4 regions of the Vibrio sinaloensis genome follow, and region 1 is predicted to be linked to each of the others. Evidence: predicted binding sites of a transcription regulator. Region 1 holds the regulator's gene; each other region holds the start of a gene.

Region 1 (3,331 bases):
GCGGGCATAGCAACGTCATCGGCTGAAGGCTATCGGATTGACTTTTCTGGACATGTCAGTCCGGTGGCCTCTTTTATAAAACCAATAACTAAGTAAACAACCCTAACAAGGAGGCGGTATGTCGCCAGATGTTTTATTCCAGTCGTTATGGAGTGACTATATTCAACGCTTGTGTCCCTCTGCTGAAAAAGTGCATCAACTGCTGCAAGAGGATGAAGCACTGATCAATGACCACATTGCCCTGCGCACATTTAATGTTGCGCCGCTTGGCATCGCAACCTTAGCTCAGCCTTTCCTTGATGCGGGTTACAAGCCATGTGGTGATTACGTGTTTGAAAGTAAGAAGTTGGTGGCTAAGCACTTTGAGCACCCAGATCCAAAACAGCCAAAAGTCTTCATCAGTGAACTGAAAGTGGATGAGTGCTCGAGTGAGCTACAAGCTATCGTTGCCAAGCTAGTTGAGCAAGTAGACGCCGATAAGCTAAAAGGTCATGAGTTCTTGTATGGCGGTCGTTTGTGGCAGTTGAGCTTTGATGATTACCAAACCCTAGCGAAAGAGAGTGAATACGCTGCCTGGTTAGCCGCCCATGGCTATGGAGCTAACCACTTTACCGTCAGTGTTAACCAACTTAACGCATTTGATGAAGTGAAAGGGGTCAATGACCACCTGCGTCAGGCGGGCTTTACCATCAATGAGTTTGGTGGCGAAGTGAAAGGCTCACCTGAGGTATTACTCGAGCAGTCTTCTACTATGGCTGACAAAGTTGCCGTTCAGTTTACTGAAGGCAGTGAAATCATCCCTGGTGGCTTCTATGAGTTCGCCAAGCGTTACCCAATGAGTAACGGTGAACTGTATCCAGGATTTGTCGCCGCTTCAGCGGATAAGATTTTTGAGAGTACTAACGGGTAGCGATTCTACTGTTGGTGAGCAGTCGTTGAAAATGTCATTCTGAACAGCGAGGCACGAGCGTGATTCAGAATCTATTGATTGGCTGCACAAAGTATAGATTCCAGATAGCTCGTTCCTCACTTCTGGAATGACATCCGCTCAAAAAACAAAAGCCACCCAACTTGCATTGGGTGGCTTAAAATCATATTTCGTCGTGTTTTTTACTCTAGGAACTAGGTACTAAACACTCGTCACTGACAGTTAACGCGTACCGTAAACCACGATAGTCTTACCGTGAGCAGAGATCAGGTTTTGCTCTTCAAGCATCTTCAAGATACGACCAACGGTTTCACGAGAACAGCCAACGATTTGACCGATTTCTTGACGGGTGATCTTGATTTGCATGCCGTCTGGGTGGGTCATTGCATCTGGTTGCTTCGCTAGGTTAAGTAGCGTTTGCGCGATACGGCCTGTCACGTCAAGGAAGGCAAGGTCGCCCACTTTTTGGCTGGTCACTTGTAGACGACTTGCCATTTGAGCTGATAGGCGCATTAGGATATCTGGGTTAACTTGGATCAGCTGACGGAACTTCTTGAATGAGATTTCCGCTACTTCACAAGGAGATTTTGCACGAACCCAAGCGGTACGTTCTTGATCTTCTTCGAATAGGCCAAGTTCACCGATAAAGTCGCCTTGGTTTAGGTAAGAAAGGATCATTTCCTTACCTTCTTCGTCTTTGATAAGAACCGCTACAGAACCTTTAACGATGTAGTACAAAGTTTCGGCTTTCTCGCCCGCGTGAATTAGCGTGCTTTTTGATGGGTACTTATGAATATGACAATGTGAAAGGAACCACTCTAATGTAGGGTCGGTTTGAGGTTTACCTAGAACCATAATATCTCACTTCCTCTGCAGGGTACGCTTGCTGCTTTCCATGTTGTCGCAAGCCTTAAATCAAGACTTACTAGGATAAGAGCACTTTATCAATGCTGCAAGCCAACTTGTGTTTCGGTATCAAATAGTATCCTTTTTCGAAAACGATTTCTTGATTTTAATCGGGTCCGACTAGGGTTTTACTAAGCAAAAATGTGCACATGATCACGGTATGAAAAGTAATCGTGTTTTGGCTGTGAGCCTTAACCAATTTTTCCAGTTTCAATCAATTGTTGCAGTAAAGGTCTAACAATTAATTCCATCGCGAAACTCATTTTTCCGCCCGGTACCACTAGGGTGTTGTGGCGTGACATAAACGAGCCGTCAATCATGGCCAGTAAATAGGGGTAGTCGACGTTCTTAATCCCGCGCAGGCGAATCACCACAAAGCTCTCGTCTAAGCTGGGGATGCCTTTGGCGTTAAGCGGGTTAGAAGTATCGACGGTCGGGACACGTTGAAAGTTAATATGCGTGCGCGAAAACTGCGGGGTAATGTAGTTGAGGTAATCGTCCATCGAGCGGACAATCGAGTCCATCACTGCCTCACGTGAGTGGCCGCGGTCTCGGGTATCTCGCACAAATTTTTGAATCCACTCTAGGTTGACGATAGGCACCATGCCAATCAGGAAGTCTACATGCTGCGCCACATTGACATCGCCATCGACTACACCGCCGTGCAAGCCCTCGTAAAACAACACATCCGAGTTTTCCGGCAAGTCTTGCCATGGGGTGAACGTTCCCGGCATTTGATTATATGGCACCGCTTCATCGAAGGTATGCAAGTAACGACGTACTTGTCCAACCCCTTCTTGGCCAAACTTACGAAAGAACTCGGCCAGTGCAGCAAAGTCGTTGGCTTGCGGGCCAAAATAGCTGATATGGCGGCCTTGCTCACGAGCCTTGCGAATCTCGACGTCCATCTCTGGGCGGGTGAAACGGTGGAAGCTGTCCCCTTCAACCCAAGCGGGTTTGATGTTCATCATATTGAACATCTTACGAAACGCTTCTGAAGTGGTGGTGGTACCGGCGCCAGATGAACCGGTCACCGCGATAATAGGGTGTTTTGCTGACATGACAAACCTTGTCTGTAAATAACTTTCCTGTTAACGCTGACCACTATAACACGCTTTTTCAGCGAGTCACTGTATGTCATGCGCTAAATGCTTAGAACTTGTTTTTCAGTTGAATGTCGACGCTTTCATGCAGTTCGGAGTAAACCACCACCGCTTCGCCTGATTGTAATTGTGCTTTAATTTGCTCAATTTTTTGGGGCAAGGAAACTTCAGTAGCGCCGTAGTCTGTGCCCTCTCGGAGCACAAACTCACGGATCAGGTTGTCTAGGGTGTCTGGGTCAATTTGTTGCCATGGAACGATCATAAATACCTCATTATTTTATGCTCGATAGTGCAGTGCGGCTATTATGCAGAAACGGCCAAACTTTCATAGTAGGCAGGGAGGGCTTCTTCCAACCAGAAACGAGGTTTGAGCGCCGTTCCGGTCACGAAGCCC
Region 2 (3,331 bases), on a different replicon from region 1:
AAAATCAAAGCACTCTCAAAATTGAAGCCTGAAGAAGGCATTTGGATGACTGAAGTCGACAAGCCTGAGCTTGGTCACAACGACATCCTGATCAAAATTAAGAAAACCGCGATTTGTGGTACTGACGTTCATATCTACAACTGGGATGAGTGGTCGCAAAAGACCATTCCTGTACCTATGGTTGTTGGCCACGAGTATGTGGGTGAAGTCGTCGGTATTGGTCAAGAAGTGCGTGGTTTTGAAATCGGTGACCGCGTGTCAGGCGAAGGGCACATTACCTGTGGCCACTGTCGTAACTGTCGTGGCGGCCGTACTCACTTGTGTCGCAACACAGTCGGCGTGGGCGTCAACCGTGAAGGGGCATTTGCCGAATACCTAGTGATCCCAGCCTTCAACGCGTTTAAGATCCCTGAGGGGATCTCTGACGATCTAGCCTCCATTTTTGACCCGTTCGGTAACGCGGTACACACAGCGTTATCGTTCGACCTAGTCGGTGAAGATGTCCTGATCACAGGTGCTGGTCCTATCGGTATTATGGCCGCGGCAGTGGCGAAACACGTTGGCGCGCGTCACGTGGTGATTACTGATGTCAACGAATACCGACTAGACCTGGCTCGTAAGATGGGTGTCACTCGCGCAGTCAATGTTGCTGAGCAGAAACTTGAAGACGTGATGGGTGAGCTTGGTATGACGGAAGGCTTTGATGTGGGTCTTGAGATGTCTGGCGTACCTTCAGCATTTAACTCAATGCTACAGACAATGAACCACGGTGGTCGTATTGCGCTACTCGGTATTCCACCATCAGACATGGGCATCGATTGGAACCAGGTTATCTTCAAAGGCTTGGTCATCAAAGGTATTTACGGACGTGAAATGTTCGAGACTTGGTACAAGATGGCAAGCTTGATTCAGTCTGGCTTAGATCTATCGCCAATCATAACTCACCATTACAAGATTGACGACTTCCAACAAGGCTTTGACGTTATGCGTAGCGGCCAGTCTGGTAAAGTTATTCTTGATTGGGAGTAATCCCCAACAGCATAAAGAAAGTGTTTATAGCCGAGCTCAACGCTCGGCTTTTTACTGTTAATTGTTACTTTTTTTTTGTGCGACTTGTGCATATTGACGAAGTAGAGCGGTCAGAGTCGTGACCCATTCCAACGCGTTCTGTGGTGGCTGCTTGAGTAGCACCTCAACATGATTACAGTGGGTTTCAAGCGCAATGGCTTGTTCTAAGTGAAAAGAGACCGCGTAGAAATGCCACAGCAATAAGCGTTGCATGCGTAGGATGTTTTGCTGCTTGTTCTCTGATTCTGAAAACAGTGCGGGAAGTTCGCTCAGCGCAATCGCACTCATGCGCAACATGGCATCAAATTGCGCTTCTTGCTGCTTATCTGGTGAGGTGACCTCATCACTATCAAACGTAAACAGCTCTGACATCGATTCCTCTGGAACCAGACGATGAATCATGCGTAAGCTCAGTTCTTCAAGCTCTTCTCGGCGCATCGAAGATAGGGCATCGTAAGTATAATCAAGTGACATAATCGCTCTCAGGCAAGAAATTTAGCTGGGTATTCTAGCGTGGTGGCGACAAATTACCAGTTGCCCCTCAGCCAGAGTGTTAGAAACGGCAAACCCCGCACATTGGCGGGGTTTGTGTGTGGGTTTAGCCTAGACGTTATTAGTGTGCCAGCCTGTTCTGATGAGCACGTTAAGTATTACCTAACTAAAACTAGAAGCTATTGATAATTACGCCAGTAAATCGGCTAAAAAAACGCTCGATTTTTATGTCACTGTGATCTCTGTCCAAAATATTTATCGCGCTAACTCCATATAAGTAAACACTAATTTAAACCAGTGACCTTTATTGCCTACTTAATTTGCTCGCTTTTGAACGTTTATTGTGCGCTTGAACGTTTGCGTGAAAATATGTGATGAAAGTCTCATTTGGGGCGCTATACTTTCCGCCCGGTTGAGAATCACAGCTCTACCAATACAAGCCGTCACACGGAATGGTGAATGACCCCACGGACCGGACCAGCTGCTAATTCAATGCTTGTAGAGGTAATCTTTAATGAATGTTTTATTTGGTTTAATCGGAATCGCGGTTCTGCTGCTTTGTGCTGTTTTGTTGTCAGAAAGTCGTGGTGCGATTAATTGGAAAACCGTGTCGCGCGCGTTACTGCTTCAAGTCGCGTTTGCCGCATTAGTGCTCTATTTCCCATGGGGGCAAGCGGCGCTAACCAGTTTGAGTGGTGGCGTCTCAAGTTTGCTCGGGTTTGCCGACGAAGGGATCGCATTTCTCTTTGGCGATCTTGCCAACAGCGGTTTCATTTTCGCGGTTCGCGTTCTTCCTATCATCATCTTTTTCAGTGCTCTCATTTCCGCCCTTTACTACTTGGGCATAATGCAAAAAGTCATCGCGTTTATCGGCGGTGCCATCCAGAAATTTTTGGGAACCAGCAAAGCGGAGTCTTTGGTGGCAACGGGTAACATATTCCTCTCGCAAGGTGAATCACCACTGCTAGTTCGTCCTTTCCTTTCGCGTATGACACGCTCTGAACTGTTTGCGGTGATGGCTGGTGGTATGGCCTCCGTTGCGGGGAGCGTATTAGGTGGCTATGCGGGCTTAGGTGTAGAGCTGAAATATTTGATTGCGGCGAGTTTCATGGCGGCTCCGGGCAGTTTGATGATGGCAAAAATCATTGTTCCCGAGCGCGACACGCCTATCGATCAGTCCGATATCGAAATGGACAAAGCGCAAGAGAGCAATGTGATCGATGCGTTGGCAAGCGGTGCCATGAATGGCATGAAGGTGGCGGTCGCTGTAGGTACTATGCTCATCGCTTTCGTTAGCGTGATTGCTATGGTCAATACAGGGCTAGAAACTCTTGGCGAAGCTGTGGGCTTTGGTGGCATCACCCTTCAAGCACTATTTGGTTATCTGTTTGCCCCACTTGCTTGGGTGATTGGTGTACCCGCCAACGAGGTGTTGATGGCCGGCTCCTACATCGGCCAAAAGATAGTCTTGAATGAATTTGTGGCCTTTATCGACTTTGTCGAACACAAAGCACTATTGTCTGAACATACTCAAGTGATTGTAACCTTCGCCTTATGTGGATTCGCCAATATTGGTTCAATCGCAATTCAACTAGGGTCAATCGGTGTTATTGCGCCAGATCGACGCTCTGAAGTGGCCAATCTCGGCATTAAAGCGGTCCTTGCCGGTACGTTAGCCAACCTAATGAGCGCTTGTCTGGCCGGCATCTTTATCTTGCTTTAATTCAACTGCGCCATGACTAAACAAAAAGCCCGAATAGAAAATTATTCG
Region 3 (3,331 bases), on a different replicon from region 1:
TAGGCAGAGCGCGGCTTAGATGGCCTAATACGTGATTGACTTCACCGACCACCGAGGTGGCGACGATGCGGCTGCGGTAGATGGTGGAGTCGAGTTGACTAAGCGCGAGCTCGGCCAACTCCAGAGCTTGCTCGGGCTCGTTGCGGTTGATCGCAACCTGAGCACGCAATGCGTTGAACTCACCTTGCTCTTTGCTGCTCAGTACCACATTGAGCTTGGCCATTTGCTGGTCGGCTTTGGATAGTAGGTCGCTGACATCGTTGTAGCGGTGTTGGCTTTGCGCTAACCAGGCTTGCAGCATACACAGCTTCGGCTCACTGTAGAGCTGTTCTGTCGTCAGGGAGTTGATCGCTTTTTCAAGGGTTTGCAGTTCACCGCTGTTGAACATGTTCCAGCCATACTGGCTCAAAATATCTGCGGTGAGTTGGCTATCGCGCGCTTCTTGCGCATGACGCAGTGCTTGGTGCGGTGAAGACAACTTAAGCCAAGCCGTAGCGGCTTTTCTGTGTAACAGCTTTTCTTGTTGAGGGATACGCGCCGTCCGCTCGTGAGAGAGGAATTCTGCGAACAGGTTATGGAAACGGTACCAGTTTTGCTCTCCCTCAAGCGGATGAATAAACAGACCAAATCGGTTGAGGGATTCAATCATGCTCAGCGCATCTTCACGTTCGGTGAGCTCAGAGACCAACTGGTCGTTGAAATGATCAAGCACTGAGCATTGCAGTAGGAACTGCCGAGTCTCTTGATCTAACAGATCGAACACCTCTTCTACCAGGTAGTCCCACAGGTGCGCGTGGTTAAACTGTGAGAAGGACTCGGCCGATTGGGCGAGGGTTTTGTGCTGATGTTGAGCCTGTAGTGCGATCAACTGCAGTGCTGATGGCCAGCCTTCAACATAGTTGCGCAGGTTGTTCGCGGTGGTGTCATCAATGCCGTCACTGACGCGCTGATTAAAGAAACGCGTCGTCTCTTCGGTGTCAAACGCCAGCAGCTCATCGCCGATCTCTATCATTAAGTCGCGAACGCGCAGGTTGGCAGTGCCGAGTGGCGGGGCTGCGCGACTGGTGACAACTAAGGTCAAATTATCTGGCATGTGTTTGAGGAAAAAGCGCATCGCTTCGTGTATTTCGTCATCGGCGATCAGATGGTAGTCATCCAGCACCAAATAACACTCTTGATGAAAGTTTGACATCTCAGTAAACACTTCACCAAACAGCGAGTGCAGAGACGAAAACTGACGCTTCTCGGCCAGCTTTTGCGAGCTTGGACAGCTTCCATCGGTGGCTTTGTTCAGTGCTTTCAGCAAGTAATTGATAAAACGAAATGAGTCGTTGTCGCTCTCATCTATGCTATACCAACCGACATTGGGTTTATCCGACAGCCATTGTGCGGCCATGGTGGTTTTGCCATATCCAGCAGGGGAGCGGAGCAGCACCAACTTGTAAAAAGGCGCTTGTTGCAATAAATCAAGCACTCTTGGTCGTACGATCGCGTTGTGCAGTCGGCCCGGGCGCGTTAATTTCGAAGGAATCCACATCGTCTTAATCCCAATTTGATGTCCTGCTGGTCATCACTCAATCACTCGGATGGAGTGAAGGCGATGTTGAGCAAAATCTGTTCAATTTAGCGTGTTGCTATGAATAGTACTGGAGATCAAAAGCAACAGTTATTGATCAGCTGTCGGTTTTTCGCATATTTCACACTTTGGCTTCCTCTACGCCCTGTATTTGTGATGCTGGTCACTTATTGCTGGGTAATAAACTGTGTTCTAACTCTCTATCTGCACCGATAAGCGTGAAAGTTGCACTCAAAACAAAAACATTCTGTGACAAAGTATACATTTTCACCAAATAGATATTCTCCGCAACATGTATCTTTAATACGTCAGAGCTAGGCTAAATTCGTTGATGGTGTGATCTTAGTCACCCGAGCTCAGGCGTAGCGATTTTTTAATGAGAGTTGGATCACTGAGCCTATGGATATACACCCTCTACGCCCTGTTTCCTCCTCCTAAATTGGTGGCTAGGTGGGAGGATGTTTTACTGAGCGTGTCAATGCACGATATGGCACAGATGGATTAAAACCAATAAGTGAGATTTCTCTAATGAAACCTACGCAACAGAAAAATTTTGATAAGGCTTCGTTTCAAGCCGATGTGAAGATGCACCTTTCTGCGACTTACGCGAAAACAGTGGAAACCGCGACTTCACGTGAGTGGTACCTTGCCATGGGCAAAGCGCTGGCTGAGATCACCACACTTGATCTTCTAAAGACTGAGCAAGACCCAAAAATCAAAAACGCCAAAAGCGTTAACTACCTTTCTCTTGAGTTCTTGATTGGCCGCTTGACAGGTAACAATCTAATTAGCCTTGGTCTGTACGATCAAATCACGGATGCGATGGCTGAACTAGGGCAAAACCTAACGGATTTGCTAGAAGAAGAGCGCGACCCATCATTGGGTAACGGTGGTTTGGGTCGTTTGGCGGCGTGTTTCATGGATTCATGTGCAGCACAAGAGTTCCCAACGGTCGGTTACGGCCTGCATTACGAATACGGTCTATTCAAGCAATCATTCGAAGAAGGTCGTCAGAAAGAAACACCAGACGCGTGGCGCGGTGTAGAAGGTTACCCTTGGGAAGTCGCGCGTCCCGAATTGGCGCAAGAAATTGGCTTCTATGGTCACGTAGAAGTGACGCACGAAAACGGCCGCGAAGTACGTAAATGGGTACCAGGTATGACAGTAAAAGCGATGCCTTGGGATCTGCCAATCGTAGGTTACGAGTCAGACACGGTTTACCCGCTTCGTCTTTGGGAATGTCAGGCGATTGCGCCATTCTCGCTAGCCAGTTTCAACAACGGCGACTACTTTGAAGCTCAGCACGCATTGATAGATGCGGGCAACATCACCAAAGTACTGTACCCAAATGACAACCACGAGAAAGGCAAAACACTGCGTCTAATGCAGCAGTACTTCCACTCAGCAGCGTCGGTACGCGATATTTTACGTCGTCATGAAGCGGCTGGCTTCGCTTTGGCTGATCTACCAAAGCAAGAGACTATTCAGCTTAACGATACTCACCCAACCATCGCTATTCCAGAGTTGATGCGTATTTTGATTGATGAAAAAGGTCTCTCTTGGGAAAAAGCGTGGGAAATCAGCTCACAAACCTTCGCTTACACTAACCATACTCTATTGCCAGAAGCGCTAGAGACTTGGCCAGAGTCGCTAATCCAGCGTCTACTTCCTCGTCACATGGAAATCATCTTCGAAATCAACCACCGCTTCCTCCAAGAAGTTCGCGCAATGTGGCCTGGTGATGGTGAGAAACAA
Region 4 (3,331 bases), 270 kb from region 1:
CCGTTGATCGCTTTTAAATTGAGACTCACGCCCATAACCGCAGGAATACCTAGCGCTCTAGATAGAATCGCCGCATGCGAGTTAGCCGCCCCTTCAAGCGAAATCACCGCCAGCAATTTCTCTTTGGGCACCGAAGCAAGAAGCGATGCTGTCAGCTCTCGAACCACTAGAATCACGGGTTTTTCGAGTACTTGACGGTCTTGCGCTGTATTGTGCAAAAAGAACAATAGACGCTGGCCGAGCTCGCGAATATCTTGAGCCCGCTCTCGCAGATACACATCGGACATGCGCGCAAAACGGTTAGAGTAAGACTCAACCACTTGACGTAAAGCCCAGTCTGCGCGATCGCCTTTTTGAATTTGTGCTTTGAGATCCTTGCGCAACATAGGGTCGTTGAGCAAGTGGGTGAAAAGATCAAAGATCGCCAACGCGTCTTTGTTTATTTCACTGTCGAGCTTTTTACGCATACGACGAAAATCGTTTAGCGCCTCTTCGATGGCCAGCAACAGCCACTCTTGCTCGAGTTCAATATCCAGGGTTGACGCAGGGTAGACATTGGCAAGATCCGGCTGGGTATCGTCCCACCAAAACTCACCGATCGCGACCCCTGAAGAGGCGGGGACGCCCTTTATGGCTTGCTGCTTTTTCTCGAGACGCCAATGGCCTTGTGTTTGTGCGTGAGCAATAATGACGGCGAGCTGAGCCGCCAACGTCACCAGAAAAGACTCTTCCATTTCATCAAACAGACGCGGTGTTTTTTGTTGAACAACCAACACGCCCAATACCTGTTTGCGATAAATGATCGGCGTACCGAGAAAGCTTTGATAGATCTCTTCGCCAAGTTCTGAGAAGTACTTAAAATTAGGATGCTTTGACGCTTCAGCTAAGTTGAGAGGTTCGGCGCTGCGCTTCACCAAACCGACCAGACCTTCATTGAAGCGGATATGGATCTTATCGCCTTTGAAACGTAGCCCTTGAGTCGCCATTAACTCAAGGCGCTGCATCTCTTCATTGGCAAGATAGACAGTACAACATTCAGTACTCATCGCACTGCATGTTTGTTTTACCAAAATATCCAAAGCCTGATGAACTTCATCAACTTTAGACACTTGTTCAACTATTTCCCTTAGTTGAGAAAGCATGTCTATCCTCTTCGGTGCTTACGTTTGCCTTTTGTTCTGCGCTCTTTGAACGGCATTGCCATTGATGCAAACTCTTTCATGGCTCGACGATACACATCACGCTTGAAAGAAACCACTTGTCTGACTGGATACCAATAACTCACCCAACGCCAACCATCAAATTCAGGGGAACTACCACGCTGCATGTTGATGCGCGATTCGTCGCAATCAAGACGCAATAGAAACCATTTCTGTTTTTGGCCGATACAAACCGGTTTTGAATCCCAACGAACTAAGCGCTTTGGCAGTTTATACCTTAACCAATGGCGACTCGTCGCGACGATTTTCACGTCTTTTTTAGTGAGACCTACCTCTTCGTACAACTCCCGATACATCGCTTGCTCCGGGGTTTCACCATCATCAATTCCACCTTGTGGGAATTGCCAAGAGTGTTGTCCGTATCGTTTTGCCCAGAAGACCTGACCATGGCTGTTACAGATTACAATACCGACATTTAAGCGGTAACCGTCGCCATCTATCACTGGCCAACCTCTAATAAATTCTTAATTACAGTGATTTTTCCACATATCCCCAATATGAGCAAACTAACTCGTGCGACGGATACAGAAAATATGATACCGGACAGACGAACTGAATAACTTTTAGCCAAACCTTAGGTTACTCACACATAGATGAGACATGGGCCACATTTATTCACCTTTTCTGTGAATAACTATGTGAAAAATCATCGGGCAAGTGATCAAATCCATCATTATCGCCTTCTATATATAACATTCACGATTCACCCAAAAATATTAAATTATTAATAATCATATACTTAATTACCAATAATGATTATCAAAAGACAACATTAAGATCAAAATCACTCAACCACACAGATCGGTCAAAGATCCACCACACCATCACTTATCCACACTCGATTAGCTAAAACGCCATCAAACTAGAAAAAATCAACCTTTTTTTCGCTCAAAAAGACTGTTTATTCATACATGATGATAAATATCTGCCAAATTAGCTCCCTCTCCTGTGGATAAGTAGTTCGTTGACGATCTTTTATCCAACATGATCAATCCATGTCCAGTCGATATTTGCTGCCGTTCAGTTACAATAGGCCCGGAGATAGGATGAATCACAGATCATGAAAAGCGAACCACAGTCAGAACAAGAGCTACTCGATCGAGCAATTCATATTGCTGGTATCAGTTTCCAAGAGTTGGCCGATGAAGCCGGCATTCCAGTACCCGCCGATTTACGCCGTGATAAAGGCTGGGTAGGACAATTACTTGAATGGCACCTAGGCGCAACGGCAGGAAGTAAGCCACAACAAGACTTCGAGCAGCTTGGCATCGAACTAAAAACCATCCCTATCAGCTACACTGGCAAGCCGCTGGAAACCACCTTTGTTTGTGTCGCTCCCTTGATTGGAGTTCACGGACTCACTTGGGAAACCAGTCATGTGCGCAATAAGCTGTCACGGGTTTTGTGGGTGCCGGTAGAGGGCGAGCGCGAAATCCCTTTAGCTGAACGACGAGTCGGATCGCCGCTTATCTGGTCGCCAGATCAAGACCAAGAGGCTCAGCTTAAAGCGGACTGGGAAGAGTTGATGGAAATGATCGTTCTAGGCCGTGTTGAACAGATCAACGCACGACATGGAGAAGTGTTGCAACTTAGGCCGAAAGCCGCCAATGGACGAGTGTTGACGGAAGCTTACGGCTCCAGCGGAAAACCCATAAAAACGCAGCCTCGAGGTTTCTATCTCAGAACTCAGTTCACAGCACAGATATTAGAACACAACTTCATTTAATGGGTCGTGACCGGCAACTCCAGATCCTGATACCTAGGCCCATCATTGGCACCACATTCATCGTAGGCGTTATGTAGCCTCAAATAGGCGCGTTCTACCCCCAAGCGATGTAACTCCTCTTTAACTTGATCCAAAGAATCGAAATGAACAGGCTCATCATCAACACGTATTGGCTCGAGTTTGTGCTTGTACTCAACGGCCAACAGATATTGCGACAAGTCAGAGCAACTGATCACAAAAACCTTAGGGGGCTGGTAACTCTCTTTATGATGACCATGAATCCACTTGTCTAACTGACTTTTTTGCATAGTTCACCTCCACTATTGAGTATTAGACAACAACCGCCATTTTGCGAATTTGTTGCTTAATGCTCTTTTCTTATCCT

Evidence for each region. The regulator CRP, encoded in region 1, controls carbon source genes, mostly activating them, when cyclic AMP is high. The targets are predictions, from matches to a motif close to TGTGANNNNNNTCACA.
Region 2: the regulator CRP is predicted to act here: its motif matches at 1,931-1,946, upstream of MTO69_RS18675 (NupC/NupG family nucleoside CNT transporter).
Region 3: the regulator CRP is predicted to act here: its motif matches at 1,912-1,927, upstream of MTO69_RS17160 (glycogen/starch/alpha-glucan phosphorylase).
Region 4: the regulator CRP is predicted to act here: its motif matches at 1,815-1,830, upstream of rppH (RNA pyrophosphohydrolase).

What each region holds. Positions count from the first base shown of each region.
Region 1 is NZ_CP096199.1:2,716,088-2,719,418, reverse strand. Features, by position in the region: gene MTO69_RS12420 (DUF1338 domain-containing protein) at 119-910, shown strand; gene crp (cAMP-activated global transcriptional regulator CRP) at 1,151-1,783, opposite strand; gene MTO69_RS12410 (phosphoribulokinase) at 2,026-2,895, opposite strand; gene MTO69_RS12405 (YheU family protein) at 2,987-3,199, opposite strand; gene MTO69_RS12400 (hydrolase) at 3,241-3,331, opposite strand, start outside.
Region 2 is NZ_CP096200.1:1,135,364-1,138,694, forward strand. Features, by position in the region: gene tdh (L-threonine 3-dehydrogenase) at 1-1,029, shown strand, start outside; gene MTO69_RS18670 (exoribonuclease R) at 1,087-1,542, opposite strand; gene MTO69_RS18675 (NupC/NupG family nucleoside CNT transporter) at 2,075-3,283, shown strand; gene MTO69_RS18680 (hypothetical protein) at 3,296-3,331, shown strand, end outside.
Region 3 is NZ_CP096200.1:799,179-802,509, forward strand. Features, by position in the region: gene malT (HTH-type transcriptional regulator MalT) at 1-1,537, opposite strand, end outside; gene MTO69_RS17160 (glycogen/starch/alpha-glucan phosphorylase) at 2,105-3,331, shown strand, end outside.
Region 4 is NZ_CP096199.1:2,447,124-2,450,454, forward strand. Features, by position in the region: gene ptsP (phosphoenolpyruvate--protein phosphotransferase) at 1-1,142, opposite strand, end outside; gene rppH (RNA pyrophosphohydrolase) at 1,145-1,663, opposite strand; gene mutH (DNA mismatch repair endonuclease MutH) at 2,281-2,946, shown strand; gene MTO69_RS11075 (DUF6482 family protein) at 2,943-3,254, opposite strand.